3 regions of the Micromonospora jinlongensis genome follow, and region 3 is predicted to be linked to each of the others. Evidence: riboswitches for the same ligand, from Rfam matches in the RefSeq annotation. Region 3 holds a riboswitch; each other region holds the start of a gene.
What was found. A riboswitch is a leader RNA that binds a small molecule or an ion and turns the genes downstream of it on or off. The one in region 3 is predicted to bind cyclic di-AMP.
Positions count from the first base shown of each region.

Region 1: it holds a riboswitch for cyclic di-AMP, as region 3 does, so the genes downstream of both, HNR22_RS29050 (C39 family peptidase) here and HNR22_RS02025 (LysM peptidoglycan-binding domain-containing protein) in region 3, are expected to answer to the same signal.
Region 2: it holds a riboswitch for cyclic di-AMP, as region 3 does, so the genes downstream of both, HNR22_RS31890 (NlpC/P60 family protein) here and HNR22_RS02025 (LysM peptidoglycan-binding domain-containing protein) in region 3, are expected to answer to the same signal.

Region 1 covers NZ_JACCHK010000001.1:6,443,401-6,449,287, reverse strand. Annotated here, with positions in the region: gene HNR22_RS29060 (alpha/beta fold hydrolase) at 1-759, opposite strand, end outside; gene HNR22_RS29055 (hypothetical protein) at 854-1,897, shown strand; gene HNR22_RS29050 (C39 family peptidase) at 1,972-2,820, opposite strand; cyclic di-AMP (ydaO/yuaA leader) riboswitch at 3,054-3,195, opposite strand; gene HNR22_RS29045 (hypothetical protein) at 3,480-4,250, opposite strand; gene HNR22_RS29040 (hypothetical protein) at 4,381-4,767, opposite strand; gene HNR22_RS29035 (acyltransferase family protein) at 4,861-5,887, opposite strand, start outside.
Region 2 covers NZ_JACCHK010000001.1:4,422,959-4,428,845, reverse strand. Annotated here, with positions in the region: gene HNR22_RS19690 (zinc metalloprotease) at 1-48, shown strand, start outside; gene HNR22_RS19685 (pyridoxamine 5'-phosphate oxidase family protein) at 123-662, opposite strand; gene dcd (dCTP deaminase) at 760-1,338, shown strand; gene HNR22_RS31890 (NlpC/P60 family protein) at 1,414-2,454, opposite strand; cyclic di-AMP (ydaO/yuaA leader) riboswitch at 2,468-2,603, opposite strand; gene HNR22_RS19670 (N-acetylmuramoyl-L-alanine amidase) at 2,840-4,819, shown strand; gene HNR22_RS19665 (C40 family peptidase) at 4,874-5,887, opposite strand.
Region 3 covers NZ_JACCHK010000001.1:584,464-590,350, reverse strand. Annotated here, with positions in the region: gene HNR22_RS02045 (WYL domain-containing protein) at 1-217, opposite strand, end outside; gene HNR22_RS02040 (VOC family protein) at 312-749, shown strand; gene dinB (DNA polymerase IV) at 807-1,994, shown strand; gene HNR22_RS02030 (hypothetical protein) at 2,118-2,486, shown strand; gene HNR22_RS02025 (LysM peptidoglycan-binding domain-containing protein) at 2,613-3,272, opposite strand; cyclic di-AMP (ydaO/yuaA leader) riboswitch at 3,273-3,444, opposite strand; gene htpG (molecular chaperone HtpG) at 3,674-5,602, opposite strand; gene HNR22_RS02015 (SDR family oxidoreductase) at 5,752-5,887, shown strand, end outside.

The DNA of each region.
Region 1 (5,887 bases), 5.9 Mb from region 3:
CGCCGGGTCCTCGACGTGCGCGTTGTGCCCGAGCCCGGGCAGTGTGGCGACCGGTACGCCGTACTCCTTGAGTTGTTCGTCGGTGACCATCGGGTCGTGCTCGCCGCGGGCCAGCACCACCGGCACGTCGGTGGCCGCGAGCAGCGCGGCCAGGTCGGGCTCACCGACGGCGAACGCGGCCGGGTCCATGGCGAGGCGCCACCGGCCGTCGACCTGACGGAGACCGGCGTCCACCACCGGGTGGTCCGGCGGGACGAGGCCGGCGAGCCCGGAGACGCGCAGGTGGCGGCGGGCCGCCTCGGCGCGGGTGGCGAACCAGCTCACCGGGCGGGCGGCCAGTTCGGCGGCGCGGGTCAGCTCCACGGGCGACCAGACCGCCTTGATGCCCAGCCCGACCACCGCGTCCACCGGCTTTCCGGCGGCGCGAGCGGCCAACGCCAGGCCGACCACCCCGCCCAGCGAGTGCCCGAGCACGACGAGCCGGTCGTCGGGAGCGAGGGCCTGCGCGATCCGCTGGGCGAAACCGGCGAAGGAGTACGACGCCAGCGGCGGCGCCCAGCCGTGGCCGGCCAGGTCCGGTGCCAGCCACCGCCCGGGCCAGTGCTGCTCGAGGTACGGCGCCCAGGGCAGCCACACGTCGCCGGTCGCACCCATGCCGTGCAGCAGCAGCAGGACCGGCCCCCGGCCGGCGTGACCACCCGATTCATCCACCACGGCGGCAGTCTCCCACGGTTCACGGCCTGGTACGAGAGTCGTCATCCGCGCCACCCCCGCGACGTGAAGATCCACTGTAGAGTTCGGCGCCTGGACGGGGAGCGTCATCTGTCGATCCCGTCGCGGAGAGGAGTCCACCGTGCTCACGAGGCATCGGTCCGCACTTGTCGCGGCCCTGGCGGTCGTCGCGCTCGGCACGGCCCTGAGCGCCCCCGCGCTCGGCACGCCCCCGAGCGGCCCCGCGCGGGGCACCGAGGCGGTCGCGGCGGCCGACCGGGTCCTGCGTGTCTACAACAACAACATCGAGAACCTGGTGGTGAACAACTCCGACGGGAGCTGCACCCGCATCTCCGGACCGGACCACCTGACCTCGATCCTGGTCGACGACGCCGGTCGTACCGGCACCAGCGGCGTGGTCGCGCCCGACATCCTGATCGTGCAACAGGTACGCGGGACCGGCCAGGCCGAGGCGTACGCCGACCAACTGTCGGCGAAGTTCGGCTACCCGGCGGGCAGCTACGGGGCGATCGTGGCGTGGAGCGACCCGGAGCCGTGGGGCAGCACGCACAAGTGCAGTTCCCAGTTGCTCGGGGACCTCAAGAAGAAGCAGACCAACGGCATCATCTGGAACAAGCGGACGCTGAGCCTGGCCAGCGGCGACGTCTCGAAATACTGGAGCGCGGGCTGGCTCAGGCCGGGCACGGCGTACGCCAACGGCGCCGGATGCACGCTGTACAAGCCGCCGAACAGCGACCCGGACAGCACCGACTTCTACAAGTGGAAGCGGACCAGCGCCATCGCGGCCCGGTTCACCATCAAGGCGACCGGCACGAGTGTGTTCGCCGCGACCATGCACCTGCCCCAGGAGAACCGGCAGAACGCCTGCGCCGGTGACGGGGACCGGGGCATCGCCAACACCGGCATCCACCTCGGCGCGGACGCGACCAGCCTGCTGAACGCGTCCACGATCCGCGTCGTGGGCATCGACGCGAACCGTACGGGCATCGGGGCCGGCACGTTGAGCGGCTACGGCATGACCGGTTACGGCTCGAAGGCCACCAGCGGCTCCAGCAAGATCGACTATCTCTTCCTGAACGGCGGTGTTCAACCGTCCACGATCGACCACACCGTCGGCGGGACGAAGTCGAACCACCTCGCGCTGTACGGCTTCATCGCGTACTGACGGCACGGACGAAGACGCCGCGGGCGCCGGCCCCTTGTGGGGGACGGCGCCCGCGGCGGTCCAGCGTGCCTGGGTCAGGCGGAGTAGCCCCGGCTCGCGATCCAGTTGGCCAGGTTGATCGTGGTGATCCAGTACGACGCGTCGGCCGGGTTCGCCGAGTCGGCGATCCGTACGGTGCGGCCGTTGTCCTTGTAACCCACGACGGCGATGTAGTGACCGCCACCGTAGGAGTGCCAGCCGCCAGCGGTGTCGGTGGCGTCGCCGACGACGTTGGCGACCACGCCACGGCCATCGGTGATGGCCTTGACCACGTCGGCCTGCAGCTGGTCCATCTGGGCCGGGCTGGGCGCGCCGGCGAACATCCGGGTCCGGTACGGGGAGCCCTTCACCTCGGCGTTGAGCACCCGGGTGGTGTCCAGGGCCGAGTTGGTGCCCATCTCGGTGGTGCCCAGCTCGGCGCCGAGCTCACCCTGGGTGCGGTCGATTCCGGCGGCGCTGAGCGCGTTACGGGTGGCTGCGGGGCCGCAGTTGTAGTACGTGTTCTGCGCCTCGTAGTCGTAGTCGAGCACCTTGGTCGCCGGCGGCTTCGGCCGCTCCGGCTTACGGGTCAGGTCGGGGTTGCTGCTGGCCTTGGCGGCGGGTGACGCGGCGGTGGTGGCCGGGGCTGCGGTGGTCGGCGCGGCGCTGGCCGACGGGGACGCCTCGCGCACCTCGCCGCGGGAGGCGGCGACGTCGCTGCGCATCTCGGCGACCGTGGTCGCGGTGCGCTGGCCGGCCGGCGCGTCGTCGGCGGTGGTGAGCAGGGCGCCGGTGGTGGTGGCGATGGCGAGGGCCGCGGCGGAGGCGGCAACGATCTGGTACGGACGCTCGGTGGTGAGGCGGCGGAGCTGACGCTTCAGGGTGTGCTTCACGGGGTCCTCCACGGATCGGGGGGAGAGCGGCACACCGGGGCCGGACCGGCATCCGGGCAGGCGCCAGCGCGCGGACGATGGTCCGCGGATGGTGAACCGCTCAGGGGAACGCCCGGCGCGGCCGGGCGGTTAGGCGATGACCCGGGGGGGTCAGCTCACCGTCACTGGACGAATGAGCGGGGGCACCGCTACGCCGTGGAGGCGAAGGAACAACCGAGGGGTGGAAAGGTGCTGCACGAGGATGGAACTCCTTCCGACACCGCCTACCGGGTTAGCTGACGGATTCGGGCGGGAAGATCGCCCTACCGCGGGCCGTGGCTCGCGGATTCACCCCGGACTTACTGATGGGTCCCCGGTTCGTTAAGCACGATTGAGCGGGTCGGCGCGGCGTCGCCTCTTGCGATCGGTTACCGCACCGGACGGGACGACACTACTGGGCCGTCCACACCCTGCCAAGCCAGGTTCACCTGCGTAAACCCGAATTCACGCGGCAATTTCTGCGCGTATTGCCGATGACGTGACTCGATGGGACAAGCGGTTACGGCGACGCCAACGGGCGACAACCGGACAGGTCGTCGAGAATGCGGCCACAATCACGGGAACAATCGGGCCGATCGCGCCGGACGACCGATTCGGCATCGGCGTGACCCGGCTCACGTCACGGATCGGGCTCAACTCGCCCGGGCCGGGCGCCACCGTGCCACGACGGCGGGTCGGAACACCCCGGTCGCCGCCCGGCGAGCGGGCAGCGGGGCCGGTCGCAGCCGGGCCGCCGCCGCGTACGCCTCAGCGGTGAGGACGCGCGCCGACTCGGCGGCCAGCTCCGCGTCGCGCCACGCGGCCCGCTCCCGGGTGGCGGCAGCGTCGTAGTCGGCCAGTCGCGCGTCCCGGATCGCCCGGCTGAGCAGCACCTCCTGCTCGACCGGATGCCGCCGGGGATCCCAGCCGCGCCGGTGGGCGAACACGTCGCCGAGCTGCGCCATGGTCAGGTCGCCCCGCCAGTACGCCGCCATCGCCGCCCGGTGCAGATAGCGCTCCCGGGCGGCGTACTCGGCGGGGGTGTGGGGGGTGCAGGGGGTGGGTAGCGCCCCGGCACCCGCGAAGCGACGGGCGGCGGTGTCCGCCTCGTCGTACTTGGCCCAGGCCCGCTCCATCTCCTCCTGAGCGGTCAGCCAGGCAACACGTCGCCGCTGTGCGGTCCTGGCCGCGCCGGCCGCGGCGACGGCCACCTCCTCGGCGTACCGGTGCAGGTCGACGGCTTCTGCGGCGGCCACCTCCCGAGCGGTGGGCACGGCTGGGAGCGGATCACCAGTGGGCCGGTCCCGCTCCGGGCGGGCAACCAGCAGGGCGAGCAGACCCAGGGTCAGCAGGAACAGGGTCGACCAGATGGCGGCGGCCTGCGGCACCTCGGTCACGAACTGGTAGAAGACAGCGGTCTTCATGGTCGGCACCTCGGGGAGAGAGCAGTGCGATGGGGATCGGCACCGGCCACCTGGCCACGGCGGAGCACGGGTCGGCGGAGCGGTGCTGGTGGGTCGACAGGCGCAGCGTCGGGACGCTCGTCCCGGTGGCTCAGCGCCCGGGTGGGGCCCGGGGTGCCCGGCTGCTCGGGCCGTCGGCGAGGGGCAGCCGGTCAGACCCGGCGGCGCGCACCGGCAGCACGCCGGCCGGGATGACGCCCTGGCCGTCGGGCGGCGCTGGCTGAGCGTTGTCGGACCAGGTAGCGGAGGACTCCTCGACGACCCCCTCGGGGACCGCCTGAGTCGCGTGGGCGGAGCCCGCCGAGGAGCTGAACGGGCAGGACGCCGGAAGTGCACCGAGGGCGAACGGAGGTGGCACAGCGGCCGCGGTCGGGCCCGCGCCAAGCGCCAGGGCCGCGACGACGGCGAGGCTGGTCAGCACCCGTGTCGCCCAGCGCGCCACCCACCACAGCGGACAGGTGATCGCGACCGGAAGCACGTCCCCACGCTACCGCCGTGCCGACCCCTGCGCACCGACCACGGGCGTGTCGGCTCACGCCGCGCCGAACCCCGCTGAGCAGGGTGGACAGTGTCAGCGCGAGTCGACGTACGGCGATCGACCGCCGCTCTGGTCACCCTCGCCGGCGGCGTCGGTCTGCGGCCGGGCGGCGTCAGTCTGCGGCCGGGTGGCGTCGGATTCGGCCGTGCGTTGTCGGGGGACGGGCGCCGGTCGGGCCGGACGGCGGGGCGCGAGCCGGCGCATCATCGGAGTCTCGACGTAGCGGTGCAGCAGCCCGGCGAGGACCAGGTTCGCCACCAGGAAGCCGAGCACCACGGCCGGGCCACGCCAGCCCGCGAACCCGGTCCCCCAGTCACCGCTCCAGCGCAGCACACTCGTCATCACCAGCACGTGGACCAGGTAGAAGGCGAAGGAGACCTCTCCGAGCCAGACCAGCGGCCGAGACCGCCACGGCGAGCGCTTGTTCAACACGTCCGCGTTCGCGGCGGCGGTGATCACCAACAGGTACGCGACCGCGAGCAGTGTGGTCCACAACTCCGCGCGGATCCACTGCGCGGCTGCCACCCAGGTGCCCAGGAAGATCACGGTGGCGACGGTCAGTCCCGGGCCACGCCAGAGACCCCGGCGCATCAACTCGGCCGCCACCGCGCCCAACCAGAACTCCAGTGACCGTGCCGGCGGGAAGATCTGGGTGAACCACCACCGGCTCACCTCCGGGACCAGCTGCTGGGCCGGCCAGAGCGCGAGAATCAGCAGCGGCAGCGCGACGATCAGCACCCAGAGCAGCTTCGGCCGGGCCCGGCGCAGCAGCGGCAGGGCCAGCGGCAGACACAGGTAGAAGAAGAACTCGCAGGACAGCGACCAGCTCACCGTGTTGATGCTGTAGAACCAGCCCGGCCGGGGGTCCCAGGCCTGCAACAGCAACAGGTTCTCCAGCGCGGCGGCCGGCAGGACCGGGTCGGCGAACCACCAGGCGACCAGCAGCGTCGCCCCGAACAGCACCAGGTGGTTGGGGTAGATCTTGGCGACCCGTCGCCGCCAGAAGGCGAGCCGGGAGTCGCCGTCCCGGGCCGACCAGACCAGCACGAAACCGCTGAGG
Region 2 (5,887 bases), 3.8 Mb from region 3:
CAGGCCAGCCGGATGCTGACCGCGTGGAACGCGTACCGCGCGGCGTAACTTCCCCGCGTACGACCGGTGCCGGCCCCGTCACGACGGGGCCGGCACCGGTGTCTTTCTCCCCAGGACCAGACTCAGGCGGCCGAACACTGGACGTTGCGGCTGCGGCGGGCCGGGCGAGCCTGCGGTACGGCTGAAGGTGCGGCCGGGGCCAGCGGGTCGAGCCACACCTGCACCTCCGGCCCACCGACGGCGACGCCGAGGCCGTGCTGCTCCCGGCGGGCCAACATCGCCACGTCGACGGTGAACTCGAACAACCGCCAGTCGACCTGCGGCTCCGCCCGGGCACCCTGCGCCAACCGTGCGAGCTGGAGCGGATCGGTCACCGGACGGGCGCGACCCGCCACGTACGCCTCGTCGTCGCTCTCCTCCGGAGGGAACGAGTGCAGCGCGTAACGGCCGTCGCGTTCGAGATCGCGGCGCTTCGGAGAGTCGACGATGAAGCAGAACAAGCCCTCGTCGGTGATGACCGGGGAGACCGGATGGACCCGGGGCCCGCCGTCGGCGCGGACCGTGGCCAGGTAGCCGAAGCCTGGCCCGTACTGCTGGAGGAGAACGCGGATCCCGTCGGCGAGTCGGGGCTCGTCGGCGGCGAATTCGGACCAGGAAGCCATGTGGGCATTCTATCGAACAAATGTACGAGCAGCGACCTCGACGCGCTGGTCATCGGCACCGAATCCTGGCACTTTCGACAACAGCTATGGTGGTCCGATGCTGCTCTCCGACCGCGACCTGGTCTCCGAGCTCAAGGCCGGCACGCTGGGCCTGGAGCCGTTCGAGCCCACCCTGGTCCAACCCTCCAGCATCGACGTCCGACTCGACCGGCTGTTCCGGGTCTTCAACAACCACCTCTACACGCACATCGATCCGGCGATGCAGCAGGACGACCTGACGTCGGCGGTCGAGGTGCCAGACGGCGAGCCGTTCGTGCTGCACCCGGGCGAGTTCGTGCTGGCCTCGACGCTGGAGGTCATCTCGCTGGGCGACCAGCTCGCCGGCCGACTGGAAGGCAAGAGCTCCCTGGGCCGGCTCGGGCTGCTCACACACTCCACCGCCGGCTTCATCGACCCGGGGTTCTCCGGTCACGTGACGCTGGAGCTCTCCAACGTGGCGAACCTGCCGATCACCCTCTGGCCGGGCATGAAGATCGGGCAGCTCTGCATCTTCCGGCTCTCCTCGCCGGCCGAGCACCCGTACGGTTCAGCGGTCTACGGCTCGCGCTACCAGGGCCAGCGGGGGCCGACGCCCAGCCGCGCCTGGCAGCACTGGCGCACCTGGCCCACCCGCTGACGGGCTGAGGCACGACGGTCAGACGACGAGGGCCCGCCGCGACGGATCGCGACGGGCCCTCCTGGTCACCCGGGGTCAGCCTGGGCGGCCGTAGCTGTGGATCGGGCCGTCGTCGACCTTCTTCATCTTGACCGGCTGGCCGGCCTGCGAGGCGTGCACCACCCAGCCGTTGCCGACGTACATGCCGACGTGGTGGATGTCGCTGTAGTAGAAGACCAGGTCGCCGGGGCGCAGGTCAGCCTTGCTGACATCCTTGGTGACGCGGCTCTGCTGGGCGGCGTTGTGCGGCAACGACACCCCGGCCTTCGCCCATGCGGCCAACATCAGACCCGAGCAGTCGTACGAGTTCGGGCCCTCGGCACCCCACACGTAGGGCTTTCCGATCTGCGCGCAGGCGAACTTGACCGCCGTGCCGGCGGCGCCGCCGGGGTAGCTCGCCGGACAGGGCGCGGGACGCAGCGGACCGCCGCCCCCGTTGCCGTACACCTTGAGGCGCAGCTTCTGCAGCCGGTCGATCTCTTCGTTGATCTGCTTCTTCTTGGCCGCCAACTGGGCCTCGGTGCGGGCCAGCTGGGCGACCATCTCGTCCAGCGGCGCCTTCTGCGCGGCCAGCTCGTCGCGCAGGTCGGCGACCTCGCGTACGTCCTGCTGCTGGTTGTGCGCGAACCGGTCGAGCATTTCGAGCTGGCTGACCACCTCGCTGGGCGACCGGCTGCCGAGCATCGCGTTGACGGTCGAGACGGTCTCGCCCTTGTACGCGCGCACGGCCAGCGCGCTGACCTTGTCCATCGCGGCGTCGACCTGCCGCTCCAGCGGGGCGATCCGGGCGGCCAGCGCGTCCGCCTGCTTGCGCTTGGCGGCGAGGTCGGCCCGGGTGGCGTTGTGCCGTTCGATGATGGGTTCGAGTGTGTTCCAGTCGGCGTCGATCTGGCGCTCGATCTCGGCGACGGACGGGTCGGCGTGGGCGGCCGTGGCGCTGCCCGTCAGGACGACGGCGACGCCGACCAGTGCGGCGAGAGCGGTGGTGAAGCGGGACCAGCGTGGGCGCGGCACGATCGACGTCGGGACGGCGAATGCCGACCGCTCGGACGACGGCCGCGGGGCATGGAGTGCCACCGGGGTTCCGTACTCCTTCTTCCTGACCGCCTACCGGGTTAGCTGACGGGTTCGGGCGGGAAGTCGGCGCCCTACCGCAGTGGCTGCGGATTCACCCCGAGGGACGTGGGTCCCCGGTTCGCTCGGAAACGACTCGGCGGTGTCGGTCCGTTACCGCCCGGGATGGGCAGAGCTGCTGTCGGGCCGACAAATGACCAGAGTAGAGACGCCCGTTACCGATCCGCAACCCGTACGGCCGTGACACTCCGTACCGATCGGATGGGGGTCACCGACCGTGTATGAAGATTTCTTTCTGAACAAGTCGATAGATGGAAAGGTATTGACGCGGACTCTCCAGCGGCGCGATGGTGACCTGACCTCTACCCGCGAGAATCTAGGGGGTTCGATGCACCATCCAACAGTGTCGGCCGGCTGGCGCGCACTGCTCGCCACGACCGTCGTCGCCGCCGCGAGCGCGGTGCCACTCTCCACGGCCGCCACCGCCGCACCCACCGCCGATCGCCAGCAGCAGTACGCGACCGCGGCGACCGAGTACGGCGTGCCGACGGGCGTGCTGCTCGGCGTCTCCTATCTGGAGTCCCGCTGGGACAGCAACGCCGGCACACCGAGCACGAGTGGCGGCTACGGCCCGATGCACCTGACCGACGCCCGCCACGTGACCGCTCTACCCGGGCGCGGCCACCACGACGCCGGCGCCGAGGACCCACGCGGTGACGACTCCCGGCCCTCCCGCGTGCCCGCACCCCGACCCGTCGAGGCCCCCGCACCGACCGCCGCCGCGTTGCAGACCGTGGACGCGGCGGCCGCACTGACGGGTGCCACCCCCGAGGCGCTGCGCACCGATGCGGCGGTCAACATCCGGGGTGGGGCCGCGTTGCTCAGCGCGTACCAGCGGGAGTTGGGTGCGCCGGTCGGCGCGGACACCGACCCGGCGGCCTGGTACGGCGCGGTGGCCCGCTACGCCGGTGCGGACAGCGCCGACGCCGCCGCGGCCTTCGCCGACGAGGTCTTCACGACCATCGCCGCGGGCGAGTCCCGGGTGACCGACGACGGCCAGCGGATCACCCTGCCGGCACGCGCGGTACAGCCCGAGCGCTCCTGGTTGGACCGGCTGGGCCTGCGCCGGTTGGCCCGCCCGGACGGGCTGGAGTGCCCGCGCACCGTCTCCTGCGAGTGGATCCCGGCGCCCTACGAGGCGTTCGGCGACGGGGACTACGGCAACCACGACCTCTCCGACCGGCCCGCCCGGCAGAAAATCGAGTACATCGTCATCCACGACACCGAGGCGAGCTGGGCGACGACCCTGCAACTCGTCCAGGACCCGACCTACGTGAGCTGGCACTACTCGCTGCGCTCCGTCGACGGGCACATCGCCCAGCACGTGAAGACCAAGGACGTCGGCTGGCACGCGGGCAACTGGTACGTCAACGCCAAGTCGATCGGTCTCGAACACGAGGGCTTCGCCGCGCAGGGCACCTGGTACACGGAGGCGATGTACCGGACCTCGGCGAAACTGGTGCGGCACCTGGCGCTGCGGCTGGGCATCCCGCTGGACCGCCAGCACATCATCGGCCACGACAACGTGCCCGGCACCGTCGCCTCGACCGTGCGGGGAATGCACTGGGACCCGGGCCCCTACTGGGACTGGACGCACTACTTCGACCTGCTGCACGCACCTCGGCTGGACACCGGCACCCCGGCCACCGGGCTGGTCCGGATCGACCCGGACTACGCCACCAACCAGCCGGCGTTCGTCGGGTGCGTCACCCCTGGTGTGCCGTGCACGCCGCGCGGCTCCTCGTCGGTGATCCTGCACAGCGCGCCGTCCGCAGACGCGCCGCTTGTCAACGACATCGCCCTGCGCCCCGACGGCACCCCGAACACCATGGAGGTGTCGGACCATGGGGCCCGGGCATCCGCCGGGCAGACGTACGCGCTCGCCGGGCGGCAGGGCGACTGGACCGCCATCTGGTATCTCGGGCAGCGGGCCTGGTTCCACAACCCGGCGTCCGCGCCGACCGCCAGTTGGACCGTCGGCGTCGTGGCCACGCCGAAACCCGGAAAAACGACCATCCCCGTGTACGGGCGGGCGTACCCGGAACAGGCGGCGTACCCGGACGGGGTGCCCTACCAGACGATCTCGCCGCTGCAGTACACCCTGGCCGCCGGACAGCGGTACGCCGTCGGCGCGGTGCTGGCCGGCGAGTACTACCGGGCCAGCACGTTCGACGGCTCGTCGCCGGGCGACTGGACGGTGATCCGCGGCAAGAACCGCTACGCGCAGATCCAGTTCGGCCACCGGATCATGTACGTCGATCTCGCTGACGTGCAGCTGTTGCCCTCCCCGGTGGGCGCGCCCCGCTGACGAACAACGACGGCCCCCGGTCGGTGACCGGGGGCCGTCAGTGCGTGATCTGGATCAGCCAGGTCTGCGGAACCCGGCGACCGGCATGGTGTTGATGCTGGACACCTGCACCGGTTTGCCGGCACGTGGCGCGTGCACCATCTGGTTGTTACCCAGATACAGCCCGACGTGACTCAGCCCGGAGAAGAAGAAGACCAGGTCACCGGGGCGAGCGTCGGCTCGCGCAACCGCCTTGCCCTCGTTCCACTGGTCACCCGTGTGGTGGGTGAGGTAGATCCCGGCCGACTTGTAGGCGTACTGGGTCAAGCCCGAGCAGTCGAACGAGTTCGGCCCGGTGGCGCCCCAGACGTACGGATCACCGACCTGTTGGCAGGCGGTCTTGATCGCCTTCTGGGCAGCCGTGCTGGTCACACCGTTGATTGTCGGGCAGCCCTCGGTCTTGACCGTGGTCTTGGGCATCGACGCCTCAAGCTGCTTGATCTCGGCGTCGATCTGCTTCTTCTTGGCCGCCAGCTCGTTCTGCTGCTTGGTCTGCGTGACGATCAGCTCGTCCAGCTTCTGCTTCTCGCCGTCGTACTTGGCCCGCACGGCCAGCACGCCCTCGACCTCCTTGCGCTCCTGCGCAGCCAGCCGATCGAGCACGGTGAGCTGCTCGGCGAGCGTGTCCGGCTTGACGCTGACCAGCAGGGAGCCGATGTCGTGCGACGGCCCGGAGATGTAGTAGCGGGAGGCGAGGTCGCCGACCCGGTTGAGCGCCAGCTCGCTCTGGAGCGCCAGCGGCGCGATCTTCTTCTGCAGATCCGCCGACTTCTGTCGATTGACCTTCAGCTGCGCCCGGACCTTGTTGTACTGCTCGATGGTGGGCTCCAGCTGCTCCCACTTCTTGTCGATCTGCGCCTCGATCTCGTCGACCGTCGGATCGGCGTGAGCCGGTGCGGCGAGCAGACCGGCGCCGACTGCGGCGGCGGCGACCAGGACGAGCAGACGGTGGACGCCGCGGCGCAGGCCACCTGGCCGAGCAGACGTGTTCAGGCCGTGACGATGAGGGGGCATGGTTGCCACCGGCAT
Region 3 (5,887 bases):
GCGGCAGCCGGGTGCCCGCGCCGAGCTGATAGCCACCGCCGACGCCCGACACCGCCTGCACGGGATAGCCGAGTGTGCGCAGTCGCTGCACGTCGCGGCGGACGCAGCGGTCGGTGACGCCCAGCTCGGCGGCGAGGTCCGCGGCCGTCCAGGATGGTCGCCGCTGGAGCAGCCCCAGCAACCGCAGCACCCGCTCGGTCGTTGCCTCGACGGTCACACGCCGATCGTCGCACGGATCGCGGAACGGCCCTGTCCGCTATTCACGAGAGGCTGGGATCATGACCGACCAGATCACGAGACAGGGAGCTGACATGGCCCGCGACGTGCAGATCACGTTCGACTGCGCCGACCCCGCCGGGTTGGCCGCATTCTGGGCCGAGGCCCTCGGCTACCAGTTGCAGGGCCCGCCCGGAAACTTCGAGTCGTGGGAGCAGGCGCTGGACGCGATGGGGGTCCCGCCGGAGAACCGCAACGACGCCTCGGCGGTGGTCGACCCCGAGGGTGCGCGACCGCGCCTGTTCTTCCAGCGGGTGCCCGAGCCCAAGCAGGTGAAGAATCGCGTACACCTCGATGTGCGGGCCGCTCCCGGGCTCACGGGTGACGAGCGGATGGCGGCCCTGGAGGCGGAGGCGGAACGACTCGCCGCATACGGCGCCACCCGGCTCAGTCGCCACGAGCCCGCTCCCCCACTGGGTGCCGGTCACCTCGTCATGGCCGACCCGGAGGGCAACGAGTTCTGCCTCGACTGATCGGGTGTTCGCCCAGCTCATTGCCGAGATGGCCGCCCGCCATGCGAACATGTGTACGTGTCGTCCGGCGCCAGCATCCTGCACGCCGACCTGGACGCCTTCTACGCGTCGGTCGAGCAGCGTGACGACCCGCGCCTGCGGGGGCGGCCGGTGATCGTCGGCGGCGGCGTGGTCCTCGCGGCCAGTTACGAGGCGAAGGCGCGAGGCGTACGCAGCGCGATGGGTGGTCAGCAGGCGCGCCGCCTCTGTCCGGACGCGATCGTGGTGCCGCCCCGGATGTCGGCGTACACGGCGGCGAGCCGGGCGGTCTTCGAGATCTTCCGGCAGACCACGCCACTGGTCGAGGGGCTCTCCATCGACGAGGCGTTCCTGGACGTGGGTGGCCTGTGGCGGCTGGTGGGGTCGCCGGCCGAGATCGCCGAGCGGCTGCGCCGGGAGGTTCGTGAACGGGTCCACCTGCCGATCACAGTGGGTGTGGCCCGCACGAAGTTCCTGGCGAAGGTCGCCAGCGGGGTGGCGAAGCCGGACGGTCTGCTGGTGGTCGCACCGGACGCCGAGTTGGCCTTCCTGCACCCACTGCCGGTCGAGCGGTTATGGGGCGTCGGCCCGGTCACCTCAGCGAAGCTGCGGGAACGCCGGATCCGTACGGTCGGTGAGGTGGCCCGGCTCGGTGAGGCCGCCCTGGTGTCGCTGCTCGGGTCCGGCGCCGGCAGGCACCTGCACGCCCTGGCGCACAACCGCGATCCTCGCTCGGTGCAGGTCGGCCGCCGACGCGGCTCGATGGGCGCGCAGCATGCGCTGAGTCGTACCCCGCACGCCCCGGCGGAGCTGGATGCCATCCTCGCCGGCCTGGTCGACCGGGTCAGCCGCCGCATGCGGGCAGCGGGACGGTCCGGTCGCACTGTGGTGTTGCGGCTGCGGTTCGGCGACTACACCCGGGCGACCCGCTCGCACACCATCGGCAAGGCGACCGCCGACACGACGCCGCTGCTCGCCGCCGCGCGCACGTTGCTGCGAGCCGCGTTGACCGAGATCGATCGTCGGGGTGTCACCCTGATCGGTGTCTCGGTGGGCAACCTGGACGACAACCCCGTGCAACCGGAGCTGCCGTTTCACCGCGATCCGGGCGCGGAGTTGGACGCTGCGGTGGACGCGGTCCGCGACCGGTTCGGCTCAACGGCGCTGACCCGAGCGGTCCTGCTCGGCCGGGAGCCGGGCGTCGAGATGCCGCTGCTGCCGGATTGACCGATCTGCGTGCGGCGTCCCGGCGACCGCTGCGACCGGAGACACATCACAGCAGGTCGGCGGTTTAGCCGGCGGCTGGCGGGTGACCCTTGTGGGGTACAGCCTGACAAGGGGGGACCCACAATGTCCGACGACGACACCAGCAACCGGCCGAGTCGCACTGCCGAGCGGCCGCACGACGTGACCGACCCGCTGCTCTGGCAACTGGCGATCGACGTGCTGAGCGCCCACGAGCCGGACGACGAGGGTCAGTGCCGCAACCTTCAGTGCGCCGGGCAGTCCTGGCCGTGCGCGGCCCGCGCCGGCGCGGAGCAGTCGATACGACTGGCCCGCAGCACACCGGCCCCCGCCGACGAGACCATCGACGACGACAGCGAGCAGCGCGGCACGGGCTGGTCCGGGGAGAGCAGCGCGCCGGCTCCCCGCTGGGGCTGGAACGCCGGTCCGGTCACCTCGCAGCGAGGGCCGAAGACATCCGCCTCCGCGGCGTGACGGCTTCCCCCCGGGGTACGAGCGCTCGGGCTGATGGGCATCACACGTACGAACGCTCGGCCGGTGACCCGGCCGAGCGTTCGTACGTGATCCGTCAGAGGCTGAGCCGCTGACGCGGGAAGACCGTCAGAGGCTGAGCCGCTGCCCCGGGAAGATCAGACCCGGGTCGGCCCCGATCAGCTGCCGGTTGTGCTCGTAGAGCGCCTGCCAACCGCCGGTCACCCGGTGGCTGTCAGCGATCTCCGACAGGGTGTCGCCCGGCTTGACCAGGTAGGTCTGGCCGCTCGAGGTCGGCGCGGTGCGCTCGTGGTTGCGGGTCGCCGGCTGCTCCCGCCGCGAGGGCCGCTCCTGCTGCTCGGTGGGCTTCGCCGTGGACTTGGCGGTGGACTTCTGCGTGGACTTCGTCGACGGCTTCGCGGCGGAGCCGCCCTTCTTGCCGCAGGTCGGCCATGCGCCGATGCCCTGCCCGTCGAGCACCTTCTCGGCGATGGCGATCTGCTCGCCGCGGCTGGCCAGGTCGGCGCGGGCGGCGTACTTCTTGCCGCCGTAGCCGGCCCAGGTGCCCTGGGAGAACTGCAGGCCGCCGTAGTAACCGTTGCCGGTGTTGATCTTCCAGTTGCCGCCGGACTCGCACTGGGCGATCGCGTCCCAGTTGACCGCGGCCTGCGCGGGGGCGGCCGGGCCGAAGAGGGCGACAGCACCGGTGACCGCACCGACGGCCAGGGTGCCGACGGCGAGGCGGCGGGCGGTGACCCGTCGGTGACGGGGCGTGTAGACAGACGTCATGTGAACTTCCTCCACGCCGGCGAGGTGAGCTGTCGGGTTCGGGCCGAGGAGCCCGGCCGCACGATGGCGGCTTCACCCCGAGGTGACGTGCACCGAGGAACGTTTGGGTCCCCCGCTCCTGCCCTGGTGACTGGGTTCCGCCGACCGGGGGCAGGATTTGGCGTTGCCGGCCGTGGTGTCCGCAGTGGCGAACCCGACCGACGTTAGGCACGGTCGGTGACGATCGCCCAACCCCTGTGAAGTTCTTCACCGGGGCGCGCTGGACGGTTCGCTCAGCGGTTGCGGGCCTGCCGTCTCTGTGCAGTGACCACGATGGACCGTTTGCGATCAGGTGCCCGCAGAGGTGGCCGGCCGGCGGGGTCCGCTGCGCGGGAGGCCCGCCGGCCGGAGGGGTACGCCAGCTACAGGGTGCGCGCCAGCCGGTCGGCGAGCGTCCGGGTGAAGCGGGCCGGGTCGGTCAGCTCACCGCCCTCGGCGAGCACCGCCAGGCCGTAGAGCAGCTCGGCGGTCTCGGTCAGGGCCATCTGGTCGCTGCCCTGCTCGTGGGCCTTGCGGAGCCCGGACACCAGCGGGTGACCGGGGTTGATCTCCAGGATCCGCTTGGTCGGGGGAACCTCGTGCCCCATCGCCCGGTACATCTTCTCCAGAGTTGGGGTGAGGTCGTGGGCATCGCCGACGACGCAGGCGGGCGAGGTGGTCAGTCGCGACGACAGACGCACCTCCCGGACACTGTCGGTCAGGGTGGTGCCCAGCCAGTCGAGCAGGGCGGCGAACTCCTGACGCTGCTGCTCGCGCTCGGCCTCGGCCTGCTGCTTCTCCTCGTCGGTGTCCAGGTCGATCTCGCCCTTGGCGATGGACCGCAGCGGCCGACCGTCGTACGCGCCGACCCGCTCGACCCACACCTCGTCGACCTGGTCGGTGAGCAGCAGCACCTCGTGGCCCTTGGCCCGGAACGCCTCCAGGTGCGGCGAGTTCTCGATGGCGGCCCGGGACTCGCCGGTGGCGTACCAGATGTCGCTCTGGCCGTCCTTCATCCGTGAGACGTAGCCAGCCAGGTCGGTGGGCTCGGCGGGGTCGTGGGTGGAGGCGACCGACAGGAGGTCCAGCAGGGTGTCGCGGTTGTCCGTGTCGTCGATCAGCCCTTCCTTGACCACCGCGCCGAACTCGGTCCAGAAGGTGCGGTACCGCTCGGCGTGGTTGGCCTTGAGGTCCTTGACCGTGGCGAGGATCTTCTTCACCAGGCGACGGCGGACGGTCTGGATCTGCCGGTCCTGCTGGAGGATCTCGCGGGAGATGTTCAGCGACAGGTCGTGCGCGTCGACCACGCCCTTGACGAAGCGCAGGTAGGTCGGGACCAGCGCCTCGCAGTCGTCCATGATGAAGACACGCTTGACGTAGAGCTGGACACCGCGGCGGCCCTGCGGGGAGAACAGGTCGAGCGGGGCGTGGCTGGGCAGGAACAGCAGCGCCTCGTACTCGAAGGTGCCCTCGCCCTTCATGTGCACGACCTCGAGCGGGTCGGCCCAGTCGTGGCTGACGTGCTTGTAGAACTCGTTGTACTCGGCGGCGTCGACCTCGTCGCGGGGTCGCGCCCAGAGCGCCTTCATCGAGTTGAGGGTCTGCACCTCGCTGGTTGCGGCTTCGCCGTCTGCGCCGGGCCGCTCGACGCTCATCCGGATCGGCCAGGCGATGAAGTCGGAGTATCGCTTGACGATCTCCCGGACGGTCCACTCGGCGGTGTAGTCGTGCAGGTTGTCCTCGGTGTCGACCGGCTTGAGGTGCAGGGTCACCGTGGTGCCCTGCGGCGCCTCGTCGACCGACTCGATCGAGTAGGTGCCCTCGCCGGTGGACTCCCAGCGGGTGCCGCCGGTCTCGCCGGCCTTGCGGGTCAGCAGGGTGACCCGGTCGGCGACCATGAACGCGGCGTAGAAGCCGACGCCGAACTGGCCGATCAGGTCCTGCGAGGCGTGGGCGTCGGCGGATTCGCGCAGCTTGCGCAGCAGCTCGGCGGTGCCCGACTTGGCGATGGTGCCGATCAGCTGGACGACCTCGTCGCGGGTCATCCCGATGCCGTTGTCCCGTACGGCGAGGGTGCGGGCGTCCCGGTCGACCTCGAGGGCGACGTGCAGGTCGTCGGTGTCGGCCACGAGGTCCTTGTCGACAAGCGTGGCCAGTCGCAGCTTGTCCAGGGCGTCGGACGCGTTCGAGATGAGTTCCCGCAGGAAGACGTCCTTGTTCGAATAGATCGAGTGGACCACCAGCTGGAGGAGCTGACGCGCCTCGGCCTGGAATTCCAACGTTTCGGCCTGGTTGCTCACACCGTCTCCCATCTCGGCTCGTGCGGAGGTTCGCCGAAAGGATACGAGCCGTCACCGGCAGGGTTGTGGCCGCATCGGGGTCGCATTCCCGATTCAGGGGGTCACCGTCGTGACGTAGCTGACTTTGGTTAACACAAGCCAGGTCGGATAGCGTGACGGCCATGAAGATCGCTGGAAGCACCGCCCTCGTCACCGGCGCCAACCGTGGCCTCGGCCGACACCTGGCCGCCGAACTCCTCGCCCGGGGCGCCACCGTCTACGCCGGCGCCCGCAACCCCGACAGCGTCGACCTGCCCG